One region of the Nonomuraea sp. B12E4 genome, then DNA from elsewhere that is predicted to be linked to it. Evidence: predicted binding sites of a transcription regulator. Region 1 holds the regulator's gene; each other region holds the start of a gene.
What was found. The regulator HrcA, encoded in region 1, represses chaperone genes, less so after heat shock. The targets are predictions, from matches to a motif close to TTGGCACTCTCNNNNNGAGAGTGCCAA.
Positions count from the first base shown of each region.

Region 2: the regulator HrcA is predicted to act here: its motif matches at 4,927-4,953, upstream of ABGB18_RS22010 (DNA starvation/stationary phase protection protein).
Region 3: the regulator HrcA is predicted to act here: its motif matches at 5,040-5,066, upstream of groL (chaperonin GroEL).

Region 1 covers NZ_JBDPME010000002.1:28,195-35,664, reverse strand. Annotated here, with positions in the region: partial or broken gene ABGB18_RS05965 (PhoH family protein) at 1-635, opposite strand, end outside; gene ABGB18_RS05960 (histidine triad nucleotide-binding protein) at 755-1,099, opposite strand; gene ABGB18_RS05955 (SigE family RNA polymerase sigma factor) at 1,381-1,893, shown strand; gene ABGB18_RS05950 (hypothetical protein) at 1,890-2,570, shown strand; gene ABGB18_RS05945 (16S rRNA (uracil(1498)-N(3))-methyltransferase) at 2,669-3,394, opposite strand; gene dnaJ (molecular chaperone DnaJ) at 3,396-4,535, opposite strand; gene hrcA (heat-inducible transcriptional repressor HrcA) at 4,547-5,560, opposite strand; gene ABGB18_RS05930 (hypothetical protein) at 6,060-6,545, shown strand; gene ABGB18_RS05925 (DUF3097 domain-containing protein) at 6,563-7,369, shown strand; gene ABGB18_RS05920 (DUF4870 domain-containing protein) at 7,366-7,470, shown strand, end outside.
Region 2 covers NZ_JBDPME010000009.1:175,511-182,980, reverse strand. Annotated here, with positions in the region: gene ABGB18_RS22025 (MMPL family transporter) at 1-2,098, opposite strand, end outside; gene ABGB18_RS22020 (TetR/AcrR family transcriptional regulator) at 2,194-2,787, shown strand; gene ABGB18_RS22015 (alkaline phosphatase PhoX) at 2,851-3,873, opposite strand; gene ABGB18_RS22010 (DNA starvation/stationary phase protection protein) at 4,357-4,824, opposite strand; gene ABGB18_RS22005 (helix-turn-helix domain-containing protein) at 4,963-5,760, shown strand; gene ABGB18_RS22000 (VIT domain-containing protein) at 5,757-7,470, shown strand, end outside.
Region 3 covers NZ_JBDPME010000024.1:104,753-112,222, reverse strand. Annotated here, with positions in the region: gene ABGB18_RS37630 (hypothetical protein) at 1-547, shown strand, start outside; gene ABGB18_RS37625 (trehalose-6-phosphate synthase) at 592-2,016, opposite strand; gene ABGB18_RS37620 (RNA polymerase sigma factor) at 2,048-2,602, shown strand; SAM riboswitch class I at 2,682-2,823, shown strand; gene thrC (threonine synthase) at 2,837-4,069, shown strand; gene ABGB18_RS37610 (MoaD/ThiS family protein) at 4,094-4,369, shown strand; gene ABGB18_RS37605 (cold-shock protein) at 4,622-4,822, shown strand; gene groL (chaperonin GroEL) at 5,176-6,804, shown strand; gene ABGB18_RS37595 (hypothetical protein) at 6,955-7,209, shown strand.

The sequences.
Region 1 (7,470 bases):
GGGTCGATCATGTCGTGCAGCGCGTCGTAGAGCGGCCGCAGGTAGGGGTCGATCTTCTCGTAGAGGGTGCCGGGCAGGAAGCCGAGCCGCTCGCCGGCCTCGACGGCCGGGCGGGTCAGGATGATCCGGTTGACCCGCTTCTCCTGCAGCGCGCGCACGGCCTTGGCCATCGCGAGGTAGGTCTTGCCGGTGCCCGCCGGTCCGATGCCGAACACGATCGTGTGCTTGTCGATCGCGTCGACGTAGCGCTTCTGGTTGACGGTCTTCGGCCGGATGGTCCGCCCGCGTGAGGAGAGGATGTCGAGCGACAGCACCTCGGCGGGACGGTCGGAGGTCATGCGGAGCATGGCGATGCTGCGCTCGACCGCGTCGGGGGTGAGCTCGCCACCGCTGCGCAGCACTTCGACCAGTTCCTCGAACAGGCGCACCACGGTGCCGCTCTCGTCGGGGGAGCCGGTGACGGTGATCTCGTTGCCCCGTACATGGATGTCGGCCCTGAAGGCCCCCTCGATGACGCGCAGCAGCTCGTCACGGGAGCCCAGGAGGCTGACCATCGGGTATTCGTCCGGGATCAGCACCTTGGCTTGAGTGCGCGAGGGAGGTGCTGAGCGTCGGGATTCGTGTAGTTCGGACATGGGCAGGCCAGCGGCCTGATGCCTCCCGGGTCTCTTTCGGTGTACTTCTCAGCCCATCGTAGCCGGGACCAGGCTGATTGCTCGCGCCAATATCACCCGTGCGGCCCGCACGGGCACGGCTAGCCGGGCGGCCAGGTCAGGGGGCGCCCGCCCAGCACGTGGGCGTGCACGTGGAACACGGTCTGGCCGGCCCCGGGGCCGGTGTTGAGGACGACCCGGTAGCCGCCGTCGGCCACGCCTTCCTGCTCGGCCACGGCGTGCGCGGCCAGCAGCACCGCGTCGGCGAGCCCCTGGTCGGCCCGGGCCAGCGCGGCGGCGTCGGCGTGGTGCTCCTTGGGAATGACCAGTACGTGGGTGGGGGCCTGTGGGTTGATGTCGCGGAACGCCAGCGCCCTGTCGGTCTCGTAGACGACCTCCGCGGGCACTTCCTTGGCCACGATTTTGCAGAAGAGACAGTCGCTCACAACTGGCACCCTATCTACCACGGTGACATCGGCAGTCCGTTGCGAATCGGTAATCCTCTGTGTCGTGCGTGGGAAGATCCACGCGGTTAGGGTGAGTGTGCGACACTTCAGCAAAAAAACAGACGATTCAGGGTCGGGCGAGGGCCACCTGGCGAGGACACGACTGGGTAATGCACCCTAAGGAACCGGGGAAACCTCAAGAACCGGAACAGCGTAAACCCTCTGGGAAGGCCGCGCGTCCCACTGATGTGACCACCGAAACCCTCCTGGCCGACAGGTCAATGGGGGCGGTGCCGGTCGGGTGGGATGCCGACATGGCCGTGACTGCGCTCTATAGTGCGCATTTCCGGTCGTTGGTGCGTCTCGCTGTGTTGCTGGTGCGCGATATAGCGACCGCTGAGGAAGTCGTGCAGGATGCGTTCGTCGCCATCCACGGCGCCTGGCGGCGATTGCGCGACCCCGACAAAGCACTTGCCTACCTGCGTCAATCCGTTGTCAACCGGTCCCGTTCGGTGCTGCGTCACCGCGCGGTCGTCGAGAAGTACGCTCCCAAGGGTCTGCCGGACGCCCCGAGCGCCGAGAATGGGGCGATCGGTGAGCTGGAACGCTCTGCCGTCATCGAGGCGTTACGCGCCCTGCCCACCCGACAGAGAGAAGCACTGGTTCTGCGTTACTACGGTGATCTGTCCGAAGCCGAGATCGCCCATGCCATGGGCATCAGCAAGGGCGCGGTCAAGAGCCACACGGCACGCGGTATGGCCGCCTTGCGATCCGTCCTGGAGAAAATGTCATGACCCAGCCCCCCGACGAGTACGGCGACGTACTGCGCCGTGCGCTCCGCGCGGAGGCGGACACGGTCGTGCCCTCGCCGGACGGACTGGAGATCATCCGTGCCCGTATCGAGCGGCGCGGCATCCGCAATCTGTTCTGGTGGCGGGCGGGGGCGGCCGCGGCCAGTGCCGTACTGGTGGCGGGAACGATCGTGATGGCCGTTCCCGAGTTGCGTTCCCAGATCATCGACCAGGCACCCGACGCCGCGAGAGTCGGCAACGAGACGACCTCCAAGGTGCCGTCCAACTCCTCCACCACCCGTTCCCAGCAGCGGCCGCCGGAGCACCCGCAGCCCGAGCCGTCCCACGTCGGCGTCCCGCCGGTGTCGAGAACACAGTCGCCGCGGCCCACCAAGAAGGCGGAGTCGACGAACAGGCCGTCGCCGTCGCCCACACCCACGCCCACACCCACACCCACCGAGTGCCCGACGCCCATGGTCGAGCCGACCGAGCCGGTCGAGCCGCCGGAGGACTGTCCCACGGACTGGGTCTCACCCACGCCCTCGTCGTCACCGACGGCCCTTGAGCCGACCACGCAGCCGCCGTCCTGCCCACCCGACGACTGCCCGCCTGAGCACCCGACCGACTCGCCCGCCCCCGCGGCCTCCCCGCTCATGGACATCGCCAGCACGACCCCCTGACGAGCCCGCCGGGAAACCGCCGCTAAGCCTCAGAAGGCACGACCTCAAGGCTCCGGCAGCATGACGGCTCAGAACTCGGAAAGCACGGCCTCAGAGACTCACCAGCGTCCGGTACGGGTGAGCAGCACGGCCGCCGCCGCCACCCCCGCCGTGGAAGTCCGCAGCACCGTGTCCCCCAGCAGCACCGGCACCGCCTTGGCCGCCTTGAACCGGGTCAGCTCCTCCTCCGAGACGCCGCCCTCGGGCCCCACGACCACCACGATGTCGCCGCCCGGCGGCAACGGCCGGCCGGACAGCGGCTCGGCCGCCTCCTCGTGCAGCACCAGCCCCAGCGCCGCGCCCGCGAGCAGCTCCTCGACCCGGGCGGTGGAGGCGGGCTCCGTCACCTGCGGCAGGTGGAACCTGCGGGCCTGCTTGCCCGCCTCGCGCGCCGTGGACCGCCACCGGCCCAGCGCCTTGGCGACCTTGTCGCCCCGCCACTGCGTGATGCTGCGCGCGGCCGCCCAGGGCACGATCACGTCCACGCCGGCCTCGGTCATCATCTCGACGGCCAGCTCGCCCCGGTCGCCCTTGGGCAGCCCCTGGACCACGACCAGCCGGGGCGCGGGCGGCGTGACCTCGTAGCGGCCGAGCACGTCGAGCCGGAGCGCGTCCTTCAGCACCTCGCGGACGACGCACTCGGCGACGGTCCCCGCCCCGTCGGTCAGATCGACCCGCTCGCCGGCCCGCAGGCGGCGCACGGAGGCCGCGTGCCGCCCCTCGGGGCCGCCGAGCGTCAGCTCGGTGCCGCCCAGCTCGGGGCTCAGGAACACCGGTACGGTCACGTCACCTGCCGTTGAAGGCGTCGCGCAGCCTGGAGAAGAAACCCTGCTGCCCCGGGGCGAACTTGCCCGGCGGCCGCTCCTCGCCCCGCTGCCTGGACAGCTCGCGCAGCAGCTCCTCCTGCGCGGTGTCGAGGCGGGTCGGGGTCTCGACGTTGACGTGGATCAGCAGGTCTCCGCGGCCGGACTCGTTGAGCCGCTGGACGCCCCGCCCGTACATGGTGATGACCTGGCCCGCCTGGGTGCCCGGGCGGACGTCCACCTCCTCGGAGCCGTCGAGCGTCTCCACCGCCAGCACGGTGCCGAGCGCGGCGGCCGTCATCGGGAGCTGGACGGTGCAGTGGAGGTCGTCGCCGCGCCGTTCGAAGATCTCGTGGGGCCGCTCGACGATCTCCAGGAACAGGTCTCCGGGCGGGCCGCCGCCGGGGCCGACCTCACCCTCGCCGGCGAGCTGGATGTGGGTGCCGTCCTCGACGCCCGCGGGGATGCGGACCTTGATCGTGCGGCGGGTGCGCACCCGGCCGTCGCCGGAGCACTCCTGGCACGGGTGGCGGATGACGCTGCCGAACCCGCCGCACTGAGGGCAGGGCCGCGAGGTCATGACCTGGCCCAGGAACGAGCGGGTGACCTGGGAGATCTCGCCGCGCCCGTTGCACATGTCACACGTGTCGGGGTGGGTGCCGGGCGCGGTGCCGGCGCCGTGGCAGACCTCGCACAGCACGGCCGTGTCGACGACCAGCTCGCGGGTCGTGCCGAACGCCGTCTCGCGCAGGTCGAGCTCGACCCGGATGGTGGCGTTGCGGCCCCTGCGGGCGCGCGAGCGCGGCCCTCGGCTGGCGCCCGCCGTGCCGAAGAAGGCGTCCATGATGTCGCTGAAGGGGAAGCCCGCGCCGAAGCCGCCGGCGCCGGCGGCCGCTCCCGCGCCACCGAAGGGGTCGCCACCCAGGTCGTACATCTGGCGCTTGTTGGAGTCGGACAGGACCTCGTAGGCCTGCGTGATCTCCTTGAACCGCTCCTGGGTCTCGGGATCGGGGTTCACGTCGGGGTGCAGCTCGCGGGCGAGTCGGCGATAGGCCTTCTTGATCTCGTCCTGACTGGCGTCACGGCGCACCCCGAGGGTGGCGTAGTAGTCACTGTTTGCCACTTATCGACCTCTTATGAAGCAGCCAGGATCTGGCTGACGTATCGTGCCACCGCGCGCACGGCGCCCATCGTCACGGGATAGTCCATCCTGGTGGGCCCCAGTACGCCCAGCCGGGCCAGTTGGTTGTCGCCAGAACCGTATCCCGTCGCGACGATGGACGTGCCGCGCAGATAGGGGTTTTCCGAGCCGATGCGCACGGTGAGCGCTGACGGGGTGTCGGTGGAAGTCTCGCCGAGCAGCCGCATGAGCACGACCTGCTCCTCCAGTGCCTCGAGCACGTCGCGCAGTCCGGTGGAGAAGTCGGCGCCCGCCAGGTTGGCCGCGCCGGCGAAGACGATCTTCTCGTCGTGCCGCTCCACCAGCGTCTCCAGCAGCACCGACAGGATGGTGGCCACCACGGGCCGGTCTTCGAGGGGCAGTCGCTCGGGCAGGTCGGCGACCAGCTCGGGCACGTTGCTGAGGCCGCAGCCGTCGAGGCAGGCGTTGAGCACCGCGCGCAGGTGGGCGATGCGGGTGTCCTCCACCACCTCGGGCAGCTCGATCACGCGCTGCTCGACCCGGCCGGTGTTGGTGATCAGCACGAGCATGACCCGCCGGTCGTTGAGCGGCACGAGCTCGACGTGCCTGACCGTCGAACGCGTGAGCGTCGGATACTGCACGACCGCCACCTGCCTGGTGAGCTGCGCGAGCAGCCGGACCGTGCGGGTGACCACGTCGTCGAGGTCGACCGCGCCGGCGAGGAACGTCTCGATGGCCCTGCGCTCGGCCGCCGACAGCGGCTTGACCTGCGAGAGCCGGTCGACGAACAGGCGATAGCCCTTGTCGGTCGGCACCCGGCCGGCGCTGGTGTGCGGCTGGGTGATGTAACCCTCCTCCTCCAGCGCGGCCATGTCGTTTCTGACGGTGGCGGGGGAAACCTTCAGGTTGTGACGCTCGGCGAGCGCCTTGGAGCCCACCGGTTCGTTGGTGGACACGTAGTCTTCGACAATGGCGCGGAGCACCGCCAGCTTCCGATCGTCGAGCACGTGCTCACCTCCAGCCTCTGTCCCTTTCGGGAAAACGAGTCGACTAGCACTCGGTGTTCCCGAGTGCCAAGTGTACGGCTCTCACTCACAAGGTGCGATAACACAAGGTCGGCATCCTGCTTCTAGCTTCACAGAACCGACAGGCCTCACACTTGCGCACATGACCGACGATTCCCAGACCCCGTCGTACGGCCCGCCGCCCGGACAGGGACCCGACCACGGTCAACAGCAACCTCCTCAGCAACAGCCCGAACCCGGCGACGCCCCGCAACCAGGATCCCAGCCCGGGTACGGCCCCCGACCGGGGTCCCAGCCGGGCCACGGCCCGCAACCTCAGTTCGGCCCGCAGCACGCGCCTCCATACGGTCCGCCGGCCCGGTACGGCCCGCAACCTCAGTACGGACAATACGGCCAACTACCTCAATTTCCCCCAAGAATCGACCCCAAAGCCGTCAGGCCACGCCTGTGGTGGATCGCACTCGTCTGGGGTGTCGCCCTCGTGTGCACGGTCGTGGGCGTGGTCATGTTCACCGGCAGCGTGACCGGCCTGGCGCCGATCCGGGCGTTCGCCTCCGGAGAGACCGTCACGGTGCCGATCGACCCGGCGGACAAGCCCGCGATCTACCTCGCCAGCGACACGCCCGTCACCTACGAGTGCTCGATCTCCGGCGGCCCCGGCCAGGCCAGGCTCGCCAAGACCACCGGGACCCAGACCCTCACCGAGGGCGGCAACGTGTGGGAGCAGATCCTCGTGATCAACGCGCCCGCCGCGGGCGACTACCGGCTCACGTGCGCCAACCAGGAGCAGGCCAATGTGCGTTACGGCATCGGCCCCGAGGCGATCGCCGCCCTGGGCGGCGTCTTCGGCGGGCTGGCGGCGCTGGTCCTGATCCCGGGCGCCGGACTGCTCGTGGCGATCGGCGGCACGATCGCCGTCCTGGTACGCAGGAACGGCTCCCGCAAGCGCCTTGCGGTCGGCGGGTGATTTGCTACGGTCCCCGTGTGTACGAGGGCGATGTACTGGCGGGGAATTGGCGTCGGCCGGGCAAGGGCAAGATCCCGAAAGTGCCCGCCGAGCAGGATCTGGTCGTGGAGGACGCCGACAGCGGCTTCTGCGGCGCGGTGGTGGGCTGTGACAAGGAGGCCGTCACGCTGGAGGACCGGTTCGGCAACCGCCGCCTGTTCCCGCTCGCGCCCGCCGCCTTCCTGCTGGAGGGCAAGCCCGTGACCCTGGTACGCCCGGCGGCGGCGCCCGCGGGACCCCGGCGCAGCGCATCGGGGTCGATCGCCGTGGAGGGCCTGCGGGCACGGGTGGCCAAGGAGAGCCGGATCTACGTCGAGGGCGTGCACGACGCCGCCCTGGTGGAGAAGATCTGGGGCCACGACCTTCGGGTCGAGGGCGTCGTGGTCGAATATCTGGAGGGCGTGGACCATCTGCCCGCCATCGTGGCGGAGTTCGCCCCGGAGCCGGGGCGCCGCCTGGGGGTGCTGGTCGACCATCTCGTGCCCGGTTCCAAGGAGAGCAGGATCGCCGCCGAGATCACCTCGCCGGACGTGCTCGTGGTCGGGCACCCGTACATCGACATCTGGCAGGCCGTCAAACCTTCCGTGCTGCGCATTCCCGGCTGGCCGGATGTGCCGCGCGGGGTGCCATGGAAGGAGGGCGTGATCGCCGCCCTGGGCTGGCGGATGGAGCCCGCGGACGCGTGGCGGCGGATCCTCGGCGCCGTCTCGACCTACACGGACCTGGAGCCGGAGCTGCTCGGCCGGGTCGAGGAACTGATCGACTTCGTTACGGAGACACCATGAGCCAGGACCCGCCCCAGCCGTCCGACGGCTACGAGGACGACGACCGTACCCGCCGGGTGACCCCGGCTGACCTGCCCCCGCCGAACCACGGCTCCGGCCCT
Region 2 (7,470 bases), on a different contig from region 1:
CCCTGACCACGGTCGCGTCCACCAGCACGGCCACCGCCATGCCGACGCCCAGCAGCTGCACGAACACCACCTCGGCGGTGGCGTACGCGGCGAACGTGAGCGCCAGGATGCCCCCGGCCGCCGTGATCAGTGGCGCGCCCCGCTGCAGGCCGGCGGCCACGGCCTGCTCGGTGTCGCCCGTCCTGTCGTGCTCCTCCTTGATCCTGGACAGCAGGAAGACCTCGTAGTCCATGGACAGGCCGTAGGCGATGCAGAGCATCAGGATCGGGATGCTCGGGTCGAGCGTGCCCGTCGGGGTGAAGCCGAGCAGGCCCGACAGGTGGCCGTCCTGGAAGACCCAGACGACGGCGCCGAACATGACGCCGAGGCTGAGAAGGTTCAGCAGGGTCGCCTTGACCGGGAGGATCACGCTCCTGGTCATGAGGGTCAGGATCAGGAACGTGACGCCCAGCATGAGTGCCAGCACGAGCGGGAGCCGGTCCACGACCGAGGCCCGGTAGTCGGCCAGCTCGGCCGGATAGCCTCCGACCAGCATCTCGAACGGGGGCTCGACGGCGCGTACGGCCTCCACCAGCCGCACCGGGTCGCCGGCCAGGACCGCGGCGGAGGGGACCACGGACAGCCAGGCGCCCTCTCCCTCGAACCTGGCCGGGACGCCGTCGCCGGCTCGCCGGCCGTTCGCGTAGGTGCCCGCGGCGGAGTCGACCTGGGCGACGCCCGGCAAAGCTGACAACGTCGCCGCATACTGCGAAATATCGCCTGACACCGCATTTTTCGATATCACTTGGATGGCGTCCGTTTCCTCCGCTGGGAAGGTCTGGCGGATGACCTCCTGGACCTGCCGGGCGGGCGCCTGCGGCGGCAGGATGCGGTCGTCGGCCACGCCGAAGCGCAGTCCCAGGAGCGGCGCGGCGAGCAGCAGCAGCACCGCCGTGGCCAGGCCGCCGAACAGCAGCGGGCGGCGCATCACCCGGGTCGCCAGGCCGTGCCAGAACCCTGTCCCGCGCTCGGGCCGGATCCGTTTCCGCAGCATCGCGCCGCCGATCGAGGCGAGCACGGCGGGCAGCACGATCACCGCCGCGACCAGCCCGCCGATGACGACGGCGATGCCCGCGTACGCGAAGGACCGCAGGAAGTCGAACGGCAGCGCGAGCAGCACCACCAGCGACGAGGCCACGGTGATCCCGCTGAACAGCACGGTCCGGCCCGCGTGCTCGACGGCCCCGGCGATCGCGGCCGCCCGGCCGGCACCGCGCCGCGTCTCCTCGCGGAAGCGCTGGATCACGAACAGGCAGTAGTCGATGCCCAGGCCGAGTCCCATGGCCAGGGTCAGGTTCAGGGCGAAGGTGGAGATCTCGGCGAACGGCAGCACGGCGCTCAGCAGCGCCAGGGCGATGACCATGGCGAAGACCCCGGCCAGGATCGGCACCAGGGCCGCCATGGCGCGCCGCTGGTAGAGCCAGAGCAGCACGAAGGCCAGCGGGAAGATGACCAGCTCCGCGCGGACGAAGTCCTGGCGGGCCAGCGGCACCGTCTGCCTGAAGACCTCCTCCCCGCCCCCGGCCCGCACCTCCAGCAGATCGGTGCCCCGGGTGATCTCGGGCACCAGCCGGGGCAGCACCTGGTTCCGCACGTGGTCGGCGTCGCCGGGGACGCGTACCAGGATCAGGGCGTGCCGGCCGTCCCGGCCGCGCAGGGTGGCGGGCTCGCCTCGGGTCCAGTACGAGGCCGACTCGGCGACGCCGTCCGCGCGGCCGACGCGGGCGGTCAGTTCCCTGCCCTCGGCCGCGACGGAGGGGTCGTCCACGGTGCCGCGCTTCGCGGTCACCAGGAACAGCAGGTCGGGGCTGCCGGTGCCGAAGCGCGCGGCCAGCTCGGCCCGCGCCGTGTCGGACTCCGAGCCGGGCGCGTCGAACCTGGCCAGCGACAGGCGCGGCACCACCCCCGCCGCCAGCGCGCCCGCGACGACCAGCGCGGCCAGGGTCAGGGACAGGACGAGCCGGCGGCGGCGTACGAGGAGGAAGCCGAGCCTGCGCAGCCGGGGCCCCCGCCCCCGCTCGCGGGCGTGGGGGCTGCGCGCGGCGAGCGCGGTTCTCATGGGGGCCTCCCGATCAAAACTCGGTAAACTACTCGTGTTTTGCTTCCGGAGCCAGAAATACAAGTAAATGCTCGCATTTGTCAACGAGGAGACCCATGCCTGAACGCACGGTCCGCCGGCAGGCGCGCGGCCTGAAGCGCATGGCCGAGATCCTCGACGCCGCCGAGGCGATGATCACGGAGGTCGGCTTCCCTGACCTGACCACCAACCAGGTCGCCGCGCGAGCGGGGATGTCGCCGGGGTCGCTGTACCAGTTCTTCCGCAACAAGGACGAGATCCTGGACGGCCTGGTGGCCCGCTACACCGACGAGCGGCAGGAGTTCTGGGCCGCCCGGCTGGCCGCCGTCACCCCGGACGTGCCGCTGGAGGTGCTGGTCGGGCAGTTGGTGGATGAGAGTGTCGCGTTCAAGGGCGCGTCGCCGGCGTACTGGTCACTGCTCTACGGCTCCGCCACCGGCGACCGGCTGGCCGCGGCCTCGCGGCGGCTGCACGACGACGTGGCCCGGCGGATCGCCGCCATGCTGCGCCGCCGCTCCCCCGGCCTCACCGAGGACCGTGCCCAGCTCGCCGGCACGATGACGCTCGCCGCGGTGAAGGCGGTGATGCCGCTGGTCGCCGCGGCGGCGCCGGAGCGCGCCGCCGAGCTGGTGAACGAGCTGAAGGTGCTGCTGGTGCGCTATCTCACCTGACCGGTCCGGCCCTCGAACGTGCGGTCCTATGCGCGAAGGGCCCGGCACCTCGAACGTGCGGCCCTACGCGCGGAAGGGCCCCGACACCTCGAAGGTGAGGCCCTCCGCGCGGCCGCGCCTGGCCGAGAAGTAGAGCCGGTCACCGGCCGGGGAGAAGGCCAGCCCGGTCAGCTCGAACCCGTCGTGCCCGTCGAGCCTGAGGAACGGCGTGACCGCCCGGTCCGGCGCGATCACGTCGATCTCCGTCGTCTCCCTGGCGACGTAGAGGTCGCCCGAGGGCGCGGCGGTGATGGCCCGCGCGCCTCCGCACAACCGGTCGAGCGTGCCGGTCTGCGCGTCGTACGCCCACAGCCCGGTGTCGCCCTTGGTGGTGAAGTAGCAGACCCCGCCCGCGTAGTGGCAGCCGTCGCCGCCGTCGAAGTGGCGGGCGCCCTCGACCTGGTGACGGGCGGCCTTGAGCAGGGCGGCCGGCGAGGGCACCACCTGCCAGTGCCCGGAGGCACACAGGACCTCCAGCGTGCCCTCCGTCAGGTCGCCCCAGTCACTCGGCCGGAAGCGGTAGAAGCACCCGTCGGGCTCGTCCTCGGTCATGTAGACCACGTGCCGCTCCGGGTCGCAGGCGGCGGCCTCGTGTTTGAAGCGGCCCATGGCCAGGCGGGGGCGGGCGGCCCGGGCGCCGTAGGGGTCGCATTCGAAGACGCGGCCGCGGTGGCCGAGCTCGCACGACAACCAGGTGTGCCACGGCGTGGCGCCGCCCGCGCAGTTGAGGTCGGTGCCCGACAGGATGCGGTAGGCGTCGGCGACGGTGCCGTCGGCCCGGAACCGCAGCGCCGAGGCACCCCCGAGCAGGGGCAGCTCCGAATTGGACACGTAGATCCAGCCGCCTCCGTCGGGGAAGCAGGCGCCGCCGTCGGGCGCGGCGTGCCAGGTCAGCCCGGCCACCTTGTGTCCCGAGCGGGCCACGATCCTGCCGCTGAAGCCCGAGGGCAGCGCGAGAGCGTCGGCGCCCGGCAGGCCGAGCGCTCCGTACGGGCTCAGGCCGCCCTGCAAGAGCGGGCCCGTCCGGAGGAGAGTCTTGTGCGACATCGTGGGGCCTCCCTCTAGGTGCCACGCTAGTCGACCGCACCGACATGAATGACAGGGACTCGCGACACCAAACTCTGCGCAAACCTCGTGCCCCCACTCCGCGATCATCCCGATCACGGTGACGTTCCGCAGGCCGAGCGCGGGAAAGCGGCCACCGGCCGCCGCCCTCATGAGCGCAGAAAAGCCATCTGCCACCGCGTCGTCCACGTCGGTGAGGCACGGCATCGCGGCGGTGGGTGTGGCGCCGACGGCGTCCAGCGCGTCCGCGGCCGACTCGGCCACCTGGGCCGGCGTGTACGGCGGTGTCAGGCGGGTCTTCACGCGTCCGGGCCGCGGCCGTTCGGCGGCCCGACGATCGCGTGCGGTTGCCCATGCCCCCGCACGCCAGGTCACAGGGGCGGGCCGGCTCTTGTGTGCCGGTGACGACACGCGAAAGCCCGGGCGCCGTACGCCGGCTTCCCGGGCCTTCCTCGCGTTCCTCGCTCAGCGCTGGGCCTGGAACATCCAGTGCTGCTCGTCGATCTCCTGGGCGACGGCGATGAGCAGGTCCTGGGTGACCGGGTCCGGCTCGTCGGTGGTGCGCACGCGCTCGTGCATGCGCTTGCTGATGCCGTCCAGCAGGTCGGTCATGGTCGCCACGACCTTGCCGTCCTCCAGCCAGCCGCCCTCGGGCTGCGGCAGCTTCGTGGTCCTGGCCACCGTGGCCGCGCGGCCGTCCGGGTTGATCCCGAGCGCCACGGCGCGTTCAGCGATCTCGTCCATGTGCTTGCGGGCCAGCTCGGTGACTTCGTCGAGCTGCAGGTGGATCGGGCGGAAGTGTGGCCCCACCAGGTTCCAGTGCGCCTGCTTGGCGACCAGCGAGAGGTCGATCAGATCGACCAGGGCGCCCTGCAGGGCTTCCGCGACGACGTTCTTGGCCTCACCCGAGATCGGGCCCGTGATTGCTGCCATTGTCCTTGTCCCTCCCCGTAGGTCGGACGTTCCCCACATCGGTCGGACATTTCCCCCATAAGAACGAAATATGCACTGCCGTTCTTCCGATCCCCCCGCTAGTTGACAGTGCAATAGTGACAGTGTCATTGTGAAGGTATGAGCGACACCTGGACCATCGGCGAGCTGGCCGCGCACGCGGCCCGGGAGCTGCGTGCCACCTCGCCGCAGGGGGCCAACGGCCGGGTCCGCGACCTGCCCGGAGAGCGGCTGATCAGGTGGTATACGACGATCGGCCTGGTGGATCCGCCGCTGACCAGGCGCGGCCGCGTCGCCCGGTATGGGCGGCGGCACCTGCTGCAACTCGTGGCCGTCAAGCGACTGCAGGCGGCCGGGCACTCGATCGCCCAGATCCAGGCGGCACTGGCGGGTGCGACGGACCACATGCTGGAGGCGGCCGCCGACCTGCCCCCCGCCGGCGCGGCCCTCGACGCCGCTCGCCCCACGGGCGCGCCCTTCGACGCCGCTCACCCCGCGACCGCGCCGCTCGCGGACGCTCCACTCGGTCCCGTCCCCGTCCCCCAGCCTCCTCCCCCGGCGGCCGGGCCGGAAGACGGAAACGCCCCCTCGCCCCGCGCGGGCCACGCGGCCGCCCACGACGCCGGTCACACCGGCACGGGCGGCTCGCGGACCGAGCGCGGGACGGACCCCGGTGAGCCGGGGCGCGGGCGGTTCTGGGCGGAGCGGCCACGAGAGAGCGCCGCCCACCTGGGTACGCGTTCCGGTGACGGCGAGGCTCCCGTCCGGGGCGGGGCCGTGGTCACGGGGGTGTGGTTGGCGGACGGGGTGCGGCTCGTGCTGGACGCGGGCCGGATGCCGTCCGCGCAGGACGTTCAGGCGGTGCTGGCGGCGGCGGGTCCGCTGCTCGCGGTGCTCGAAGAGAGGGAGCTGATATGAAGATCACTTCGCTGGAGCCCGCACGGTGCCTGCCGGTGCCGGACGCCGGGTTCGGCGCGCTGCGGACGGAACGCGGCAATCTGCCGCTGGAGAGCGTGGACGTGACGGCGGACATCTCGGGGCTCATCGCCGGGGTCGAGGTCACGCAGGGGTTCCGAAACCCGTTCGACGTCACGCTGGAGGCCACCTACGTCTTCCCGCTGCCCGACCGGGCTGCGGTGACCAGGTTCCGGATGGAGGCCGATGACCGGGTGGTCGAGGGCGTGCTGAAGGAGCGCGGCCAGGCCAGGGCGGACTACGACCGGGCGCTGCGCGAGGGCAGGCGGGCCGCCATCGCCGAGGAGGACCGGCCCGACGTGTTCACGATCCGGGTGGGCAACATCCTGCCCGGCGAGCGCGTCTCGGTCCGGCTGACCATGAGCCAGCCGCTCCCGTACGAGGACGGCGCGGCCACGTTCCGCTTCCCGCTGGTGGTGGCCCCGCGCTACATCCCCGGTGGCCCGATCGACGGCCCGCCCGCCGGGGACGGCGCCGCGCCCGACACCGACGCCGTGCCGGACGCGTCCAGGATCAGCCCGCCCGTCCTGCTGCCCGGCTTCCCCAGCCCCGTCCGTCTCTCGCTCGCCGCGAGCGTGGACGCGGCGGGCCTGGAGCTGCGCGAGCTGGCCTCCAGCCTGCACGTGGTGGAGGAGGAGGCTCACACGGTACGCCTGCGCCCGGGCGAACGCCTCGACCGCGACTTCATCCTGCGGATGTCGTTCGACGCATCCACATCGTTGCAGCTCGACAGGCCCTCCGAGGGGCCGGGCACGTTCGCGCTCACGGTCGTGCCGCCGCCCGTACAGGGCACCCGCACGCCGCGTGACCTCGTCCTGCTGCTCGACCGTTCCGGCAGCATGGGCGGCTGGAAGATGGTCGCCGCCCGCCGGGCCGCCGCGCGCATCGTCGACACGCTGACGCCGCAGGACAGGTTCGCGGTGCTGACGTTCGACTCCGTGGTGGAGCCGGCGTTCGAGGGGCTCGTGGAGGCCTCCGACCGCAACCGCTTCCGCGCCGTCGAGCACCTGGCGCGGGTGGACGCCCGCGGCGGCACCGAGCTGCTCGAACCGCTGCGCCAGGCCATCGCCCTGCTCGGTGCCGGGACCGAACGCGAGCGCGTCGTCGTGCTGGTGACCGACGGCCAGGTGGGCAACGAGGACCAGATCCTGGAGCAGGCGGGCGGCCCGCTGTCGGCCATGCGCGTGCACACGGTCGGCATCGACAGGGCCGTGAACGCCGGGTTCCTCGGCAGGCTCGCCGGGCTGGGCGCGGGCCGGTGCGAGCTGGTCGAGTCGGAGGACCGGCTGGACGCCGCCATGGACCAGATCCACCGCAGGATCGGCGCTCCCTTGGTGACCGACCTGTCGATCAAGGGCCTCGAGGTCGAGCCCGGCACGGTCACGCACCTCGGCTCGATCTTCCCGGGCGTGCCGCTGCGCGTGTACGGGCGCCACCGCGAGGGCTCCTCTCTGACCGTACGCGGCATGGCGGCCGGCACACCGTGGGAGGAGCACGTCACGGGTGTGGTGGCCGACAATCCGGCCCTGCGTGCCGTCTGGGCCCGCGCGCACCTGCGCGAGCTGGAGGACCGGTACGCCATGGGCGAGCACGACCTGGAGCCGCAGATCGTGCGCACGTCCCTGGAGCACGGCGTGTTGTGCCGCTTCACCG
Region 3 (7,470 bases), on a different contig from region 1:
CGCGGCCACCCTGCTCGCCGTTCCCCTCCCCGCGACCGCCTCGGCCGCGCCCACGCAGGCGCTCAAGCTCAGGGGCGGCCTGACGCTCCACCTGCCGGCCACGTGGAAGGCGCATCGCGTCGCCGCCGACTGGACCCGGGTGGTCACCGGCAAGTGCGCCAAGCCCACGAGCTCGTACGGCACTCCCGGCTGCGACAGCTTCTGGGTGCTCGGGCCCAAGGCGTCCAAGCGAGGCGACGAGATCTTCCGGCCCTACACCGGTGCCCGGCCCTTCTACCCGGCCACGGACGTACAGCCCTGCCCGCACAACGGCGCGTGGAGCCAGGTGCTCGGCAAGATCAGGACCAAGGGCCTGCGCCAGGTCGGCCCCGGGCACAAGGCCGCCTACAACGAGTGGAACGCCACCTGCGTCACCCGCACGCGCTTCGAGCGGAAGTCCCGTTACGTGCAGCGCGAGTGGTATCTGCCGGCGACCGGGATCCTCGTCGTCGACCAGTGGAGCACGCCGGGGCTGGCCGCCGCGCTCAAGGACGCCGACTGGCGCTGACCCCGTTCAGCTCAGAAGGGTGCCGACCGGCGCTGACCCCCCGTTCAGCTCAGGGCGTCGAGCTGGGCCGCGAGCCACTTGTCCGGTGGCAGGGCGGTGGCCGCGGCGTACAGCTTGTCGCGCCGCATCCGGCGCTCATCCTCGGGCATGACCAGCGCGTCGTGCAGCGCGCCGGCGGTGCCGCTGATGTCGTAGGGATTGACCATCAGCGCGTACGGGCTCAGCTCGGCCGCCGCCCCCGCCTCGCGCGAGAGCACGAGCGCGCACCGGGGCGACAGGATCGGGCCCTCCTTGGCGACCAGGTTCATGCCGTCGCGGATGGGGTTGACCAGCAGCACGTCGGCCATCCGGTACGCGGCCAGCGAACGCGGATAGTCGTCGTTGACGTTGAGGATCAGCGGGTCCCAGTCCTCGGTGGCGTATTCGTCCTCGATCTCCTGGGCGCGGCGCTGCACCGACGCGGTGTATTCACGGTATTCGGGCAGGTCGTGACGGCTGGGATAGGCGAAGGCCAGGTGCACCACGCGCCCGTGCCACTCGGGGTGCGCGGCGAGGAACTCGCGGTAGGCCACCAGGCCGCGCACGATGTTCTTCGACAGCTCGGTGCGGTCGATGCGGACGATCAGGTGGCGGTCGCCCACCTGCTCCCTGAGCGCGGTCATGTGCGACTCGACGTCGGGCTCGCAGGCCCGCTGCCAGAGCGCCTCGCCGTCCACGCCGAGGCTGTGCACCCCGATGCGGGTCGTCCTGCCCTCGTGCGTGACGCTGCGGCCGACGCGGTCCACCTCCGCGCCCAGCAACGACTCGCAGCAGTCCATGAACGCCCGCGCCCACCTGTCGGCCAGGAACCCGGCGTGATCGGCGCCCAGGATGCCCTCCAGGACCTCCCCGACCACCTCGTCGGGCAGCAGGGAGAAGTATTCGGGCGGCGCCCACGGGGTGTGGCTGAAGTGGGCGACGCGCAGGTCGGGCCGTTCGGCGCGGAGCATCGCCGGGGTCAGGGTCAGGTGGTAGTCCTGCACCATCACCCGGGCGCCGTGCCCGGCGTTCTCGGCCAGCGCCAGCGCGAACGCGCCGTTGTAGTCGCGGTAGGACTCCCACTCGCGCTCGAACCTCGTGCCGAAGTTGGGCGAGTTGGGGATGTCGTAGAGCAGGTGGTTGACGAACCACAGGGTGGAATTGGCCACAGCGTTGTAGGCGCGGTGGAAGGTGGCCGGCGGGATGTCGAGCATCCGCACCGGGCCCGTGTCGTAGCCGGCCTGGTCGATCCGGCCGCCGGGAGCCAGGCGTACGGCGCTGCGGTCGCCGTCGGACAGCGCGGCGCACACCCACAGCACGCCGTCGTCCTTGGCCACTCCCGACAGCCCGGACACCAGGCCGCCACCCCCGCGTTTCATGGTCAGCTCGCCGTCGTCGGAGACGGTGAAGGAGACGGGCCCTCTGTTGGAGGCCAGCAGAATGCTGTTCATCTAGGCTCCCTTCGACCATAGGATCCCAGCTATGGCGCTTGATGAGCTAACCGAGGAACTCGCCCGCTCCGCCGCCGCCGGGGACCACCGTGCGCTTGGCGAGCTGCTGGCGCGGATCGAGCCTGATGTGATGCGTCACTGCGCCCGGATTCTGCCCTATCACCAGGACGCGGAGGAGGCCTCGCAGGACACTCTGCTGGCCGTGGCGCGCAACATCGGGCGGTTCGAGGGGCGGGCCAGGTTCAGCACCTGGCTGCACATCGTGACGGCCAACTGCGCGCGGACCACCTACCGCTCGCTCAAACGCAGGGCGGCCGAGCAGAGCTCGGACGAGCTGCCGATGCAGAAGCCGGACGTGCGCCGGGTCAGCGTCATCGCGGGGTCACGGCTCGACCTGCTGGATGCCATGGAGGCGTTGGAGGCCGACAAGCCCGATCTGGCGCAGGCGCTGGTGTTGCGTGACATCGTCCAGCTCGACTACAACGAAGTGGCTGAACAGCTCAAGATTCCGCTGGGCACTGCGAAGTCGCGCATTCACCAGGCGCGCAAATATGTGCAGGGAGTGCTGGGCGAAGACTATCGCTGAGACCACCCGTCTCATCTATTGAGACGGGTGGATGTTTCGGCCACTTGGGCGGGTAGAGTCCATTTCGACAACTGAATATTGCTCATCCAGAGGGGTGGAGGGACCGGCCCTGCGAAGCCCCGGCAACCCTCCCGGTTCTGAGGCTCGCGACCTGGCGAGGCCGACCGGGACAGGTGCCAATTCCGGTCTGCGGTCAAGGTGGCCGCGGGCGAAGATGAGGGAAGGCCTCGCTTCATGTCGCTTGACTTTGGTCCTGCTGTCGGTCTGTCCTGCCGCGAGTGCGGCAAGGGTTATCCGCTGGGTCCGAGCTTCGCCTGTCAGGAGTGTTTCGGGCCGCTCGAAGCCGCCTATTCGTTCGGTGAAGTCACCCGCGCGGACATCGAGTCCGGCCCTGCCAACATCTGGCGTTACCGGTCGCTGCTGCCGGTCCCGGCCGACGTCATGAGTAAGCCCAACATGAACCCCGGCTGGACCAAACTTGTCAAGGCGGACCACCTCGCCCGGGCGCTCGGCCTTCGGTCCCTGCACGTGAAGGACGACTCGGGCAATCCCACCCACTCCTTTAAGGACCGGGTGGTCGCCATGGCGGTCGAGGCGGCCCGCAATTTCGGTTTCCACACCCTCTCCTGCTCCTCGACCGGCAACCTCGCCGGCGCGGTCACGGCCGCGGCGGCCCGGGCCGGGCTGGAGGCGTGCGTGTTCATCCCGGCCAACCTCGAACAGGCCAAGATCGCCATGGCCCGGGTGTTCGGCGGCAGATTGATCGGGATCGACGGCAACTACGACGACGTCAGCAGGTTCTGCTCGGAGCTGATCGGTGACCCGATGGGCGACAAGTGGGGCTTCGTCAACGTCAACCTGCGGCCCTACTACGCCGAGGGCTCCAAGACGCTCGCATACGAGATCGCCGAGCAGCTCGGGTGGCGGCTGCCCGAGCAGATCATCATCCCGATCGCCTCCGGTTCGCAGCTCACGAAGATCGACAAGGGCTTCAAGGAGCTGGTGGCGCTGGGGCTGGTCGAGGACACGCCGTACAAGATCTTCGGGGCGCAGGCGGCCGGGTGCTCGCCGGTGTCGAGCGCGTACAAGGCCGGGCACGACGTCGTCCGGCCGGTCAAGCCCGACACCATCGCCAAGTCCCTGGCCATCGGCAACCCGGCCGACGGGCCCTACGTGCTGGACATCGCCCGGCGCACCGGCGGGGGCGTCGAGGACGTCACCGACGCCGAGATCGTGGCGGCGATCAAGCTGCTGGCCGCGACCGAGGGCGTCTTCGCCGAGACCGCGGGCGGCGTGACGGTGGGCGTGCTGAAGAAGCTCGTCGAGACGGGACAGCTCGATCCCGAGGCCGAGACCGTGGTGCTCAACACCGGTGACGGGCTCAAGACGCTGGACGCGATCAGCGACGACGCCCAGCCCACCGCCGTGATCCGGCCCTCTCTCGACGCGTTCCGCGCGGCTGTCTGACAATCAGGAAAGGCGAACTTAAACATGAGCGTTTCTGTGCGGATTCCGACGATTCTGCGCACCTACACCGGCGGCAACGCGGAGGTGAGTGGTGAGGGCGCGACTCTTCGTGACGTCCTTGCCAAGCTCGACTCCGACTACCCGGGGATCGGCGCGAGAATTCTGGATGAATCGGGCAAGATTCGTCGTTTTGTCAACGTATACGTGGGGGAAGAGGACGTCCGATTTGCCGAAGGGCTCGACACTCCTGCCCCTGAGGGCACACAGATCTCAATCATCCCCGCCGTAGCCGGCGGCTGAGTGCCGAACACCCGAACACGTCCACCCTAGAAGGCGCCCCTAGCGGGCGCCTTCTGCTTTTCCTGGTCAATTCAAGGTTGAACCACCTTGTCCGCGAAGAAATACGTAGTTTGCGGATTGACTCTGTTGCCGAACCCCGTGCCACAGGTATGGTCGAGGGCGATCGTCTGGCTTGATTTCCGTTAAGTCGCACGATTACAGGTCTCGCGGAGGAATGGGCGAGATCTGGGAGCCCAGTAAGAGGAGTCGGAAGTGGCGCAGGGCACCGTCAAGTGGTTCAACGCGGACAAGGGCTACGGCTTCATCGCGGTAGACGGTGGTAAGGATGTATTTGTCCATTACTCAGCGATCCTGATGGACGGGTACCGATCTCTCGAACAGGGGCAGCGCGTCGAGTTCGAGATCACGCAGGGCCAGAAGGGGCCGCAGGCGGAGTCCGTCCGGGCGGTCTGAATCACCTCACTGGTATGCACCGGCCGGGATCGCACGGCAGCGCAGTCCGTGTGAGCCTGCCACACAACCTTTCGTCGACTTGGGGTCCGGCGGGTCGCATCCAGCGGCCCGCCGGAGTTACTTGGCGGTAGGGCCGGCTTGGGGACTGACCTGGGGCTGCATGCCCGTCAGGTGGGTGCTCGCTTGCACTCGGCAGGGTAGAGTGCTAAACAGTTCGTTGGCACTCTGTGCAGCAGAGTGCCAACACTCGGATCGAGACGATGGGGTCTGCCGAACGGAGATGCTGACCCATGCCGTCGCGGGCGTCGGCTCGGTCCACGACAAGCCACCCTGCATCTGGGAGGTCTAGCCTTATGGCAGCCAAGATGATCGCGTTTGACGAGGACGCCCGGCGCGGTCTCGAGCGCGGTATGAACCAGCTCGCCGACGCCGTCAAGGTGACCTTGGGTCCCAAGGGCCGCAACGTCGTGCTGGAGAAGAAGTGGGGCGCCCCCACGATCACCAACGACGGTGTCTCGATCGCCAAGGAGATCGAGCTCGAGGACCCTTGGGAGAAGATCGGCGCCGAGCTGGTCAAGGAAGTCGCCAAGAAGACCGACGACGTCGCCGGCGACGGCACCACCACCGCCACCGTGCTCGCCCAGGCGCTGGTGCGTGAGGGCCTGCGCAACGTGGCCGCCGGCGCCAACCCGATGGCTCTGAAGAAGGGCATCGAGGCCGCCGTCGAGCGGGTCAGCGAGGAGCTTTCCAAGCTGGCCAGGGACGTGGAGACCAAGGAGCAGATCGCCTCCACCGCCTCCATCTCCGCCGCCGACGCCGAGATCGGCTCGCTCATCGCCGAGGCGATGGACAAGGTCGGCCAGGAAGGCGTCATCACCGTCGAGGAGAGCAACACCTTCGGCCTGGAGCTCGAGCTCACCGAGGGCATGCGCTTCGACAAGGGCATGACGTCGATGTACTTCGTCACCGACTCGGACCGCATGGAGGCCGTGCTCGAGGACCCGTACATCCTGATCGTCAACAGCAAGGTCTCGGCCAACAAGGACCTGCTGCCGCTGCTCGACAAGGTCGTGCAGGCCGGCAAGCCGCTGCTGATCATCGCTGAGGACGTCGAGGGCGAGGCGCTGGCCACCCTGGTCGTCAACAAGATCCGTGGCCTGTTCCGCTCGGTGGCCGTCAAGGCTCCGGGCTTCGGCGACCGCCGCAAGGCCATGCTCAACGACATCGCGATCCTGACCGGTGGCCAGGTCATCGCCGAGGAGGTCGGCCTCAAGCTGGAGACCGCCACCCTCGACCTGCTGGGCCGCGCCCGCAAGGTGGTCGTGACCAAGGACGAGACCACGATCGTGGACGGCGCCGGTGACGCCGAGCAGATCTCCGGGCGGGTCAACGAGATCCGCGCCGAGATCGAGCGCACCGACTCCGACTACGACCGGGAGAAGCTCCAGGAGCGGCTGGCCAAGCTGGCCGGCGGCGTGGCCGTGATCAAGGCCGGCGCCGCGACCGAGGTGGAGCTGAAGGAGCGCAAGCACCGCATCGAGGACGCCGTGCGCAACGCGCAGGCGGCCGTCGAGGAGGGCATCGTCCCCGGTGGTGGCGTGGCGCTGCTGCAGGCCGGGGCCAAGGCGTTCGACAAGCTGGAGCTGTCGGGCGACGAGGCCACGGGCGCGGCGATCGTGAAGAAGGCTCTGGAGGAGCCGCTCAAGCAGATCGCCGTCAACGCCGGCCTCGAGGGTGGCGTCGTGGTGGAGCGGGTGCGCAACCTCACCCCGGGTGAGGGCCTGAATGCCGCTTCGGGCGAATATGTCAACATGTTCGACGCCGGCATCCTGGACCCGGCCAAGGTGACGCGTTCGGCGCTGCAGAACGCCGCGTCCATCGCGGCGCTGTTCCTCACCACCGAGGCCGTCATCGCCGAGAAGCCCGAGAAGACCCCTGCCGCTCCGGCCATGCCGGGTGGCGGCGGCGACATGGACTTCTAGGTCTTTTCTTCGCCGTTCCCAACGAGGGCGGCCCGGATTTCCGGGCCGCCCTCGTTTCGATTCCCAGGTATTACGTTTCAGAATTGATCCGCTACTTGGAGTGAGGAAGTCTGGTTGCCGCCAAACCTCTCAGGCAAGAGGAGTAGTTGCATGTTCTCTCGCACCAAGCGCTTTTTCGGCGTCGCCGCCCTCGCCCTGGCCGCCGCCACCGCCCTGGCCGCCCCCGGCCGCGCGGACGCCACGGTCGCCGAGTCGCAGATCATCAACCCCTTCGGCAGTGATTTCAAAGTCCTGAAGAAGCTGCGGGTGCCGTTCTGTCTGCCCAGCCCGCACGTGGGGCTGCCGCCGGTGGACGTGTTGATGCCGGAGCTCACGTCGTGTGCCGGCGCGTCGGCGGGCAACTGATCGCGCACACCACGCCGGATTCCGGACACCCTGCCGAGGTCGGTGGGGCGCCCTTTTCGGGTGGTGGGGTGTTTTGGGGGGCGGGGCCTTTTGGGCCTGGGGGCGTTTTGGCGGTTGGCTCGGATTGGCGGCGATGACCGTATTCGGCGGAGTCATTTCTCCGGCCACGGTTAGGCTCAGCCCACGTGAGCTGGATGTGCTGGCGTTTTGGCTGAAGGCGATGGCGTTCCCTGCGCGTTCACGCCGACCTGGTGGGCGGGT